Regions from separate parts of the Aromatoleum evansii genome, predicted to be linked through region 3. Evidence: predicted binding sites of a transcription regulator. Region 3 holds the regulator's gene; each other region holds the start of a gene.
The links. Region 3 encodes FNR, which switches genes on or off when oxygen is low (the NO sensors DNR and NnrR bind a similar motif). Its sites were predicted from a motif close to TTGANCTAGNTCAA; they were not measured.

Region 1: a site for FNR is predicted at 2,219-2,232, ahead of U5817_RS20135 (nitrite reductase). Genes of this name have one in related genera too.
Region 2: a site for FNR is predicted at 2,201-2,214, ahead of paaN (phenylacetic acid degradation protein PaaN). Genes of this name have one in related genera too.

The regions. Positions count from the first base shown of each region.
Region 1 covers NZ_CP141259.1:4,290,053-4,294,054, forward strand. Annotated here, with positions in the region: gene U5817_RS20130 (NapC/NirT family cytochrome c) at 1-391, opposite strand, end outside; gene U5817_RS20135 (nitrite reductase) at 464-2,146, opposite strand; gene U5817_RS20140 (Lrp/AsnC family transcriptional regulator) at 2,343-2,849, opposite strand; gene U5817_RS20145 (Lrp/AsnC family transcriptional regulator) at 2,846-3,328, opposite strand; gene U5817_RS20150 (Lrp/AsnC family transcriptional regulator) at 3,325-4,002, opposite strand, start outside.
Region 2 covers NZ_CP141259.1:428,363-432,364, forward strand. Annotated here, with positions in the region: gene U5817_RS01745 (EAL domain-containing protein) at 1-275, shown strand, start outside; gene paaN (phenylacetic acid degradation protein PaaN) at 384-2,072, opposite strand; gene paaG (2-(1,2-epoxy-1,2-dihydrophenyl)acetyl-CoA isomerase PaaG) at 2,423-3,223, shown strand; gene paaH (3-hydroxyacyl-CoA dehydrogenase PaaH) at 3,224-4,002, shown strand, end outside.
Region 3 covers NZ_CP141259.1:1,249,285-1,253,286, forward strand. Annotated here, with positions in the region: gene U5817_RS05655 (NnrS family protein) at 1-668, shown strand, start outside; gene U5817_RS05660 (SirB2 family protein) at 673-1,071, shown strand; gene U5817_RS05665 (hemerythrin domain-containing protein) at 1,068-1,598, shown strand; gene fnr (fumarate/nitrate reduction transcriptional regulator Fnr) at 1,638-2,378, opposite strand; gene hemN (oxygen-independent coproporphyrinogen III oxidase) at 2,512-3,903, shown strand.

The DNA.
Region 1 (4,002 bases), 2.4 Mb from region 3:
GGCGCTTGGCCGCAAACTTCTCGGGCGTATCGATGGTGCCGGTCAGCTTGCCCCAGACTTCCTTCGAGGCCTGCACCTTGCGGATCATCTTGTGCGTCCAGTCCTTCGGCACGTGGCAGTCGGGGCAGGTCGCACGCACGCCGGTGCGGTTCGTGTAGTGGATGGTCTTCTTGTATTCCTGGTAGACGTTGTCATGCATCTCATGGCACGAAATGCAGAACGCCTCCGTGTTGGTCGCCTCGAGGACGGTGTTGAAACCGCCCCAGAAGAGCACGCCGATCGCGAACCCCACGATCAGGAGCCCCCCGAATGAATACTTCGAGCTCGGGCGGCACAACGAAGCCCAGAAGCCTCTCCGTCCTTCCGGCTGCTTGTCGTCTCTTTCTGTCATGACACTTCCTTCTCCCTTCCCGGCCCCCGCGCACGAAGCGCGGGGGGGCCAATCAGGCGACCGGCGAACCGATCAATAAACGTCGTGCATCGTGTTGAAGACGTTGAACTTGCCGGTCGGCGTCACGATTGCCGGGTCGGTGATGACCTTCTTCAGCTTGAGGGTCTTGTCGTCGTAGATCACAATCGCCGACTGGTCGGTCTTGCCGCCCCACAGGGAGATCCAGACTTCGTTGCCCGCTTCGTTGAACTCCGGGTGCGTCGCGCGGCGGATCGCCTTGCTTTCCGGCAGGCCCGAATCCTTGGCGACGTCCAGTCGCGTCGGCGTCTTGCCGAGATCCTTCAGGTCATACACATAGACCGACTCGGCGATTTCGCGCTCGGGGTTCATCGGCGCATCCGCCCACAGGTGCGTGGACTTCGGATGCGTCTTGACGAACAGGTTGCCCGCGCCCGGCATCTTCAGCTCCTGCACGACCTTCCAGTTCTTGTCCTTGTACTTGGCGTGCTTGGGATTGTCCGAAGCCGTCGAGATCACCGAGATCACGTCCGCGCCCAGGTGGCCCGTGGTCCACACCGGCCCGAATTGCGGGTGCATGAAGTTCGCGCCGCGACCGGGGTGCGGGATCTTGGCCGTGTCGATCAGGCCCGCGAGCTTGCCGGTCTTGGTGTCAACCGCGGCGACCTTGTTCGACGCGTTGGCTGCGACCATGAAGTAGCGCTTGGACATGTCCCAGCCGCCGTCATGCAGGAACTTGGCGGATTCGATCGTCGTGGTCTTCAGGTTCTTGATGTCGGTGTAGTCGACGAGCATGATCTGCCCCGTCTCCTTAACGTTCACGACCCACTCGGGCTTGACCATCGACGCGACGATGGAGGCAACGCGCGGTTCGGGGTGGTACTCGCCGTCGACCGTCTGGCCGCGGGTGGAGACGATCTTGATCGGCTCCAGCGTTTCGCCGTCCATGATCGAGTACTGGGGCGGCCAGTAGGTGCCGCCGATCAGGTACTTGTCCTCGTAGCCCTTGAACTTCGACGTATCGACCGAGCGCGCATCCGAACCGAGTCGCACCGTCGCGACCGTCTTCGGTTCCTCGTACCACATGTCGATGATGGTGGTGAGACCGTCGCGACCGACCGTATAGACGTAGCGGCCCGATGCCGACAGCCTCGAGATGTGCACCGCGTAGCCGGTGTCGAGCACCTTCCAGATCTTGTGGGTGTCGCCATCGATCAGCGCGAGCTTGCCGGCGTCGCGCAGCGTCACCGCGAAGACGTTCTTCAGGTTGATGTTGTTCATCTGCTTCTTGGGACGCTCGGCAACCGGAACGAGGAGCTTCCAGCTGTTCTTCATGTCCTGCAGCGAGAACTCGGGCGGCACATCCGGCGTCTGCTGGATGTAACGCGCCATCATGTTGATTTCTTCCTTGGTCAGGATGTCGTCGTAATTGACCATCCCGCCTTCAGTACCGTAGGAGATGATCTTCTCGAGGCGGTCGGTGCCGAGCCTGAGCGTGCCGCCTTCGGTCTTCGTGCCGTCGGCCGCGGTCTTGGTCCAGTGCGGTTCGAGGTTCTTGCCGGTCGCACCCTTGCGCAGCACGCCGTGGCAGCCGGCGCAGCGCTCGAAGTAGATCTGCTTGGCCTTCGCCTTTTCGTCGGCGGTCATTTCCGGAGCCGATTGCGCCCACGCCGCGCCGACCGCCATCGGCAGCAACGCCAGAGCCAGGGTCTTTCCGATCCAATTGTGGTTTTGCACCTTTCTCTCCTTAAGCGACACTGAATGTCAAACAACTGGCGCGGAGTATTGACCTGATGACTTTGGGGTTCTTTGATGTGTCTTAAATTTCCCCAGACGGTAAGTGGATATATGTATTTGACATGCGCAGCGATGCTGCTCCGACCAAAGGCCGGAGCAATCATGACGGCATGAAGCCGCGCGGAGGAAGAGTCGATCAGCCTGCGTCGCGGATGCGCAGGCCGGTCTTCTTCAGGATCGCCGAGGAGAAGAGCACGTCGCGGGCGCGACATGCGGAGGGGAAGAGCGACTCGAGGTGGGCCGCGATCTCGTCGAGCTGATCGCGCACCGCCTCGTGGCTGCGACCATGCACCATCGCGAACAGGTTGTACGGCCAATCGGGCAGGCGGCGGGGGCGGCGATAGCAGTGAGTGACCGCCGGAAGGCTGCCCAGCCATTCGCCCACCACGTCGATCGCTTCGTCGCGGATGTCCCACACGCTCATGCCATTGGCCGTGTAGCCGATCGCGTAGTGGTTCGGCACGGCCCCGATTCTGCGGATCACCCCTCGTTCCAGCATCGAACCGATCCGCGCAAGCAGGTCCTCGGGCGACACACCGAGTTCAGCGGCGACCGCGCCCCAGGGATCGGGAACCAGCGGCAGGCCGCCCTGGGTTGCGACGATGATGCGGCGTTCAAGGTCGTCGGCGATCACGGGCCTCATGCCTCCAGCTTCATTTCGACGAAGTACTCGCGCTCCTTCGGGAAGAGGAACACCGGCAGTCCCGTCGCTGCCTCGATGCGGCGCGCACACTCGGCAATGCCGTCCGGACGCTCGGTGGCAAGCACGAACCACATGTTGAGCGCGTGCTCGCGCCGGTAGTTGTGGGCAACTTCGGGGAACCCGTTGACCTGTGCGGCCACGTGCTCGAAGGCCGCTTCCGAGACGCTCATCGCCGCGAGGCAGAAGGCGCCGCCGATACGTTCGATCTGGAACATCGGACCGAAGCGCGTCAGCACGCGCGCGTCGAGCAGGCGCTGCACGCGGGCGAGGACGGTCTCTTGCGGGAGCCCCAGGCGCAGTCCGACTTCGGCAAAGGGTTGCCGGGACAGGGGGAAGTCCCCCTGCAAGGCGTTGATCAGCGCGCGATCGATGTCGTCGAGCACGGCGGGTGCCTCGGCGGGCGCGCGACGGCCGCTCATTTGCCCGTATCCGGGAGGTAGCAGGCGCCCGTCTGCTTGAAACGGCGACAGCTGAAAAGCACCTCGTGCGCCCATCGGTCGAGCCCGAGGCGAGCCGCGATATCGTCACGCGCCGCACGCACGGCCTCCTGCGAGCGACCGTGAATCATGCAGAAGAGGTTGTAGCGCCACGCCGGCAGCGCCCGGCGGCGCCGATAGCAGAGGGTGACTACGGACTCCGCGGCCAAGAGCCGGCCGATCCCGCTCACCGCCTCGTCCGGGACGTCCCACACGCACATCGCATTGGCGCGGAAACCGAGCTCGTGATGGCGCACCACGATGCCGAACCGCTTGACCATGCCCTCGTGGAGCCAGCGCTCTATGAGCTCGAGCGTCATTGCCTCGCTGATCCCCGCCTTGCGGCCCAGCGCATCGAAAGGACGGGGCTCCAGCGGCAATCCTTCCTGAAGTGCCCGCATCAGGGACTGCTCCAGGCCCGGCAAGGCACAGGCGGCCTCGGGGACAGGGACCGGGGGCGAGCCTGCCACCCTGTCGACCGCACGCCCGTTGCTTCCCCTCAGGTCGAAGCCGAGGTCGATGTGGAACTCCTCTTCCAGCGGCAGCACGATCACGGGACAGCCGGTCTCGCTGTCGATGCGGGCGACGATCTCCTCGAGCCGCGCCGACGACGCGGC
Region 2 (4,002 bases), 820 kb from region 3:
TCGAAATCCTCGCCCGGCAGCCGGTGCATGTGCTGCTGGCGGATGAGCGCATGCCCGGCATGAACGGCAGCGACTTCCTTATGCGGGTGAAGGAACTGCATCCCGGTACGGTGCGGATGATGCTTTCGGGTTATGCAAACGTGGACGCCATCACGCGTGCGATTAACAACGGGGCGGTGAGCAAATTCCTGCTCAAGCCGTGGGACGACGAGGAGCTGCGCGCGACGATCCGCGAGGCGGTTGCGCTCGTCTGCGCCGGTTCCGTGCCCGCGTAAGGCGCACGCCGCGCGCTCAGGGGCGCTCGGCGAGGTCGTGGTGGCAGCGTATCCGGGGGGAGCGGGCGCCGCGGCGCCCCTGGTCGTTACGATTCGGGTCCCGAGCGCTTACTCGACGTGATAGCGCCGCTGCACAACGCGGAAGCGGTTGGCGACGAAGGCGCTGTCCGACAGGCTCGCGTTCGCCGCCGGGTTCATGCCGACGCCGTGGTAGTCGGAGAAACCCGCCGACTGGTTCACGAACACGCCGCCGGTGAGGTTGATCGACAGCGCGACGCCAGCGCGCCAGGTCGCCTCGGTCATCGCGTCGACCACTTCCGGCTTCGTCGAGTAGAGGCCGACCGTGAGCGCGCCGTGCTCGCGCACGATGCGCTCCGAGAGGGTCACCGCCGCGGCGCCGTCGGCGACCTTGACGACGAAGGCGATGGGGCCGAAGCGTTCTTCCATGTAGGCCTTCTCGTCGGCGGCATCGCACGCCAGCAGCAGCGGGCTGCGCACTTCGGCGCGGGGGAACTCGGCGTGCTCGATCTTCGTCGAGGCGCGCACGACGCGGCCGTGGGCGGGCGCTTCCGCGATGCGCGCGAGGGTGTCGGGCGACTGGATCGCGCCCAGCACCGCGGTGGCGACCGCCGGGTCGGCGAGGAACTTGTCGATGGAGGTGGCGAGATCCGCGCATACCTCGTCATAGCTCTTGCGGCCCTGGTCGGTGTCGATGCCGTCGGCCGGGACGAGGATCGCCTGGGTGGTCGTGCACATCTGGCCCGAGTACAGGCACAGCGTGAAGGCGAGATTCCTGAGCATCGCCTTGTACTGGTCGGTCGATTCGATGACGACGTTATTCACGCCGGCGAGCTCGGCATACACCTGCGCCTGTTTCGCGTTGCTGATCAGCCACTGGCCGAAGGTGTTGCCGCCGGTGAAATCGATCGACTTCACGGCCGGATGGGTCGCGAGCGCCTGCGTCGCTTCGTGTTTGTCGAAGGCCGCGAGCGTGACGAGGTTGGGGTCGAGGCCGGCTTCCGCCAGCACCTCGCGCGCGATGCGCACCGTGATCGCGGCGGGCAGGATGGCGTTCTGGTGTGGCTTGACGACGACCGGGTTGCCGGTCGCGAGCGCGGCGAAGAGGCCGGGATAGGTGTTCCAGGTCGGGAAGGTGCCGCAGCCGATCACCAGCGCGACGCCGCGGCCGACGATCTCGAAGTGCTTCTTCATCTTCAGCGGCGGGTTCTTGCCCTGCGGTTTCTCCCACACGGTCTCGTGCGGGATGAACTTCATCTCGCGATACGCGTAGGCGACGGCCTCGAGGCCACGGTCCTGCGCGTGCGGGCCGCCCGCCTGGAAGGCCATCATCCAGCCCTGGCCGGTGGTGAGCATCACCGCGTGGGCGATCTCGAAGCTGCGCTTGTTGAGGCGTTCGAGGATCTCCAGGCACACCCCGGCGCGGCCCTGCGCGCCGATGCGCTGCCAGCCGGGCATCGCCGCGTGCGCGGCGTCGATGAGCGCCTGACCGTCGCACACAGGGTAGCGCACGCCCAGCTCGACGCCATAGGGCGAGCGCTCGCTCGCCATCCAGCCGCTGCGGCCGGGCTGGCCGAGGTCGAAATCCTGGCCGAAGCAGGCCTCGACGGCGCGGCGCCCGTCGTCCTGCGCCGTCTCCCCGTACACCTTGGGGCTGGGCATCTCGGGGTAGGGCGTCCAGTAGCCGCGGGCGTGGATCGCCTGGACGGCGGCTTCGAGGGTCGCATGATGCTTGTCGAATAGCTGGGCGGGCGTGGTGGTGGACGTGACGTTGGACATCGAGGGTCTCCTCTGGTGGCGGGGCGGGGCTTCTGCGGCCCCTGCGGATCGGCGTTGCTGACCTTGTTATAGCGGCTGGTGCGTTGCTGCGCTGCGGCGAAGCTTGTCAAGCAAAAAACTGTTGTCTTTTGATCTGGATCAAGCTTACTATTGATTGACCGGTCGGTCAAACAAAGGCCGGACTACAAAGAAAGCTCGGAATACCGGGCGCAGACCCCCGCCGACAGGAGGCCTCGAAGCCTGCCGGGCGATCCGAAGAAGGAGACTCTGCAGAACCGCCGCCCGATCGTAGGGGCGGGCGTTTGTGCAGAGGGATGACAGGAGGAGACATGAGCAGCACCGATTGGAGCATGCAGGGCGAGACGATTCGTCTCGACGTGGTCGAGGGCGTGGCGACGCTGACCTTGAACCGTCCCGATCGCCTGAATTCGTTCACGAGCCGGATGCACGAGGAAGTGCGCGGGGCGCTGGCGAAGGTGAAGGAAGGCCGTGCGGCAGGTGTGGTGCGCGTGCTGGTGCTCACCGGCGCCGGTCGCGGCTTCTGCGCCGGGCAGGATCTGTCCGACCGGGCGGTCGCGCCGGGTGCGGCGCCGGTGGACCTGGGCGAATCGGTCGAGAAGAACTACAAGCCCCTGGTGCTCGCGCTGCGCAGTCTCGAGCTGCCGGTGATCGCGGCCGTGAATGGCGTCGCGGCCGGCGCGGGCGCGAGCATCGCGCTCGCCTGCGATCTGGTGTTCGCGGCGCGCTCGGCGAGCTTCATCCAGTCCTTCAGCAAGCTCGGCGTGGTGCCCGACACGGGCGGCAGCTGGATCCTGCCGCGCCTGGTCGGACCGGCGCGCGCGATGGGCATGGCCTTGCTGGGCGAGAAGCTGTCGGCCGAGCAGGCGGAGAGCTGGGGCCTGATCTGGAAGTGCGTTGATGACGAGGCGCTGATGCCGACCGTGCAGCAGGTAGCCACGGGCCTCGCGAAAGGGCCGACCTTCGGCTATGCGAAGACCAAGCAGGCGATCTGGGCGAGCTCGACCAACGACTTCGAGACCCAGCTCAACCTCGAGCGCGACCTGATGACGGTGTGCGGAAATTCGAACGACTACCGCGAAGGCGTCGCCGCATTCATGGAAAAGCGCAATCCGAATTTCAAGGGTGACTGAATGAGCGCACTCACCCGGGATGTGAAGATCGTCGTGATCGGTGCCGGCGCGATGGGCAGCGGCATCGCCCAGGTCGCGGCGCGCGCGGGTCACACCGTGTACCTGTACGACGGCCGCAGCGAGGCGATCGCCGCCGGGCGCGCGGCGATCGAGAAGGACCTGAAGTTCCTCGTCGCGAAGAACCGTCTCGACGGGGCTGAAGCCACGGCGACGCTGGAGCGCGTCGTGCCCGTCGCGGCACTGGCCGAGGCGGCCGATGCGGGCCTCGCGATCGAGGCGATCGTCGAGAACCTGGACGTGAAGCGCAAGCTCTTCGCCGAGCTCGAAAACCTGCTCGGTGCGGACGTGATCATCGCCAGCAATACCTCGTCGCTGTCGATCAATGCGATGGCGGCGGGCCTCGCCCGTCCGGGCCGGCTTGCGGGCCTGCACTTCTTCAACCCCGCGCCGCGCATGGCGCTGGTCGAGGTGGTGTCGGGGCTGACGACCGACCGCGAGGTCGCCGAAACCCTCTACGCGACGGCGCGAGCCTGGGGCAAGGTGCCCGTGCATGCGGCTTCCACCCCGGGCTTCATCGTGAATCGTGTCGCGCGCCCCTACTATGCCGAGGCGCTGCGCGTGCTTGCCGAGCACGAGGCGGAGCCCGCGACGCTGGATGCGATCCTGCGCGAGGGCTGCGGCTTCGCGATGGGCCCCTTCGAGCTGATGGACCTGATCGGCCACGACGTGAACTTCGCGGTCACGAAGTCGGTGTTCGAGGCCTATTTCTGCGACCGCCG
Region 3 (4,002 bases):
AGCTTGCGGTGTTCTGCTCGCTGTTGCCGGTGTTCTTCAGTGTGTGCCATCGCATGGTGCCCTTCTTTTCCAGCGGCGTGATCCCGTCCTACGTCATGGTGCGTCCGCTGTGGGTTCTGGTGCTGGTCGTCGGGGGCAGCGTCATGCATGCCGTGTTCGACGTCGCGGGATGGTTGTCGCTGCGCTGGATCGCGGATGCACCCGCCGCGGTCGCGGCCCTGTGGCTGTCGCGGCAGTGGCGGCCGGTGCCGGCGATGAAGGTGCCCCTGCTGGGGATGCTCCACATCGGCTTTCTGTGGCTGGGAATCGCGCTGACCCTCTTCGCGATCCAGAGCGCGGCCTCGCTGCTCGGGTACAACATGCTGGGCATGGCCCCGCTGCATGCGCTGGGTGTCGGATTCTTCGGGTCCGTCCTGATGGCGATGGTGTCGCGGGTCACCCTCGGGCATTCGGGTCGCAAGCTCGCAGCAGATCGCCTGACTTGGGGACTTTTCCTCGGTCTCGAACTCGTCGTCGTCGTGCGGATCACGGCTGAGCTCGTCCCCGCAGGCTGGTCGGCGCTCGTCATGCTGCTGGCTGTGCTCGGTTGGCTGGGCGTGTTCGGCGCCTGGGCAACGCGCTATCTGCCGATCTACTGGCGCCCGCGCAGCGACGGGCGTCCGGGTTGAGCGCATGTACCCGGCGATCAAGCACCTGCACATCCTGTGTGCGATCCTGAGCATCAGCGGCTTCCTGCTGCAGGGCATGTGGATGCTGCTGCGCAGCCCCCTGGTGGATCACCGCGTCACGCGCACTCTGCCGCATGTGATCGACACGGTGTTTCTCGGCAGCGCGATCACGCTGGCGACGATGAGCGGCCATTACCCCTTCGTCGCGCCGTGGGTCACCGCCAAGGTCGTCGCGCTTGTCGTCTATATTCTTCTTGGCGCGACCGCGCTGCGCTGGGGACGCACCATGCGCGTCCGGGTAATGGCGCTGCTGGCGGCCCTGCTTGTTTTTTCATGGATCGTGTCGGTGGCACTGAGCAAGCACCCGGCAGGATTCCTCGCGTATGCCGGAGTGTTCCAATGACCGATTCGCTGATCCCTTCCTCGCCCGGTTTCGAGACGCCTCTCGAGATGCTCGAGGCCTGCCATGAGCGCCTGCAGGCGCAGCTTGCGACCCTGGCACGGCTCGCCGCATGGCTGCCGGAGCATGGTCCGGACAAGCAGGCGCAGCAGGCTGCCGCCAACGTGATGCGTTACTTCGACGTCGCTGCCGTCAAGCATCATCAGGACGAGGAGGACGACCTTTTCCCCGTCCTGCGCGCGCGTGCCGATGAGGCCCGGCGTGCCGAACTCGGCACGCTCATCGACTGGATCCTGGCGGATCACCAGAAGCTCTTTGCCGGCTGGGCGCGGATGCGCACGCGTCTTGAGCGCATTGCCGCCGGGGAAGCGACCGATCTCACACCGGCGGACGTCGACGCGTTCGCGGATGCCTATCGCCGCCACATTCAGCGCGAGGAGGGCGAGCTGTTGCCAATTGCGCGCAATCTGCTGTCCGAAGAAGACATCGCCGCCCTGTCCGGCACGATGACTGCGCGACGGCGTCAATAACGGCCGAGGGCGACGGGCGTATGAAGAGGGAAAGCCCCTTCAGGGGCGCGGCGTGGGGTGCTGGATCAGCCGCTTCAGGCCGACGATGTCCAGAATGCGGATGTGTTTCTGCTGAACTGCGATCAGCCCTTCGTCCTGGAACTTCGAAAAGGCGCGCGACACAGTCTCCAGCTTTAGGCCGAGATAGGAGCCGATCTCCTCGCGGGTCATGCGCAGGTGGAACTCCGCCGGAGAAAAGCCGCGCGCCGTGAAACGCTGGGACATGTTGAGCAGGAAGGCCGCCAGGCGCTCTTCCGCACGCATCGAGCCGAGGAGGGTCATCACGCCATGGTCGCGCACGATTTCGCGGCTCATCACCTTGTGGAACTGCAGCTGCAGCCCCTCGACCACGCGCGAAAGCTCCTCGAGCTTGCTGTATGCGATGACGCACACCTCGCTGTCTTCCAGCGCGATCGCGTTGCAGGAATGGGCTTCGGTGCTGATGCCGTCGAGTCCGAGCATCTCCCCGGTCATCTGGAAGCCGGTGACCTGTTCGCGCCCGTCCTCAAGCAGCACGTCGGTCTTGAATGAGCCGGCGCGGATCGCGTAGATTGCCTCGAAGGGATCGCCCGCGCGATACAGGTGCTGCTGGCGCTTGATCTTGCGACGTGCGCCGACGAGTTCGTCGAGACGGTCGATTTCCGATTCCGACATCCCGAACGGCAGGCACAGCTCGACCAGATTGCACTGGGAGCATGCGACCTTCAGACTCGCAACTGTAATCGGCACCGTCGCCTTCATTTGCACGATAATATTGTTCCTTCTACATCGACCGAGAAGTGGCAGGCGCCTGTCGGAATGTACCGTTGATCCACGTCAACCACGAAACTGCGGCTTTTTGAGATCGTACGGAATGCACTCAAGCGATACAACCATGACCAGTCAGAAAGATCTTGTTTTCGACCAGCAGTTGATTCGTCGGTTCGACATCAACGGGCCGCGTTACACGTCCTACCCGACGGCCGATCGCTTCGTCGAAGCGTTCGATGCCCGTGCATTGCGGGACTGGCTGGCGCAACGCGGTGTGGGCGGCGTGAGTAAACCGCTCTCATTATACTTCCACATCCCCTTCTGTAACACGATCTGCTATTACTGCGCCTGCAACAAGATCATCACCAAGGATCATGCGCGCTCGGCCAAGTACCTGAAATATCTCGATAAGGAAATCGAGATGCAGGCAGCCGCGCTGGGCGGAAGCCATCAGGTCACGCAGCTGCACCTGGGCGGCGGCACGCCGACCTTCCTGTCGCACGACGAGCTGCGCCAGCTCATGGACTCGGTGCGCAAGCGCTTCACGCTGGTGCCGAACGGCGAATACTCGATCGAAGTCGATCCGCGCAAGGTCGATTTCGACACGGTCAAACTGCTCGCCGACCTTGGCTTCAACCGCATGAGCGTCGGTGTGCAGGACTTCAACGAGGACGTGCAGGAGGCGGTCAACCGCATCCAGAGCTACGACGAAACCAAGCTCGTGATCGATGCCGCCCGTGCCACCGGCTTCAAGTCGATCAGCATGGACCTGATCTACGGCCTGCCGCGCCAGAACATCATCAGCTTCAACCGCACGCTCGAGCAGGTGCTGGAGCTGTCGCCCGATCGCATCTCGCTGTACAGCTACGCCCACCTGCCGGGTCTGTTCAAGCCGCAGCGGCGCATCGCGATCAACGACATGCCGACGTCCGACACCAAGCTGCAGATCCTGCAGCTGGCGATCCGCCGCCTGACCGAGGCGGGCTATGTCTATATCGGCATGGATCACTTCGCGAAGCCGGACGACGAGCTGACGATCGCGCAGCGCCAGGGGCGCCTGCACCGGAATTTCCAGGGCTATTCGACGCAGGCCGAGTGCGACCTGCTGGCCTTCGGCGTCTCGGCGATCGGCAAGATCGGTCCGGTGTATTCGCAGAACGTGAAGACGCTCGACGAGTACTACGATGCCCTCGATCGCGACGAACTCCCCGTCCTGCGCGGCATCGAGCTTACTGCCGACGACCTGCTGCGCCGCTCGATCATCCAGGCGCTGATGTGCCATTTCGAGCTGTCGATCGACTCGATAGAGATCGCGCACTTGATCAAGTTCGACGAATATTTCGCCGACGAGCTCGAGGATCTCAAGGCGATGGAGGAGGCCGGGCTGCTGAAGGTCAGCGACAAGTGGATCAGCGTGCTGCCCCCGGGGCGTCTTCTGGTGCGGGGTATCGCAATGGTGTTCGACCGCTACCTGCGCGCAGACCGCGAGCGCGCGCGCTATTCGAAGGTCATCTGAACCGAGCGCACAGCCCGCGGGCGCGGGCTGTGCAGGGCAGGAGAAGGTGATACAGTGCGGGCGTCCTCGGGCGCCCGTTTCTTTTTGGGCTGCGGCCGC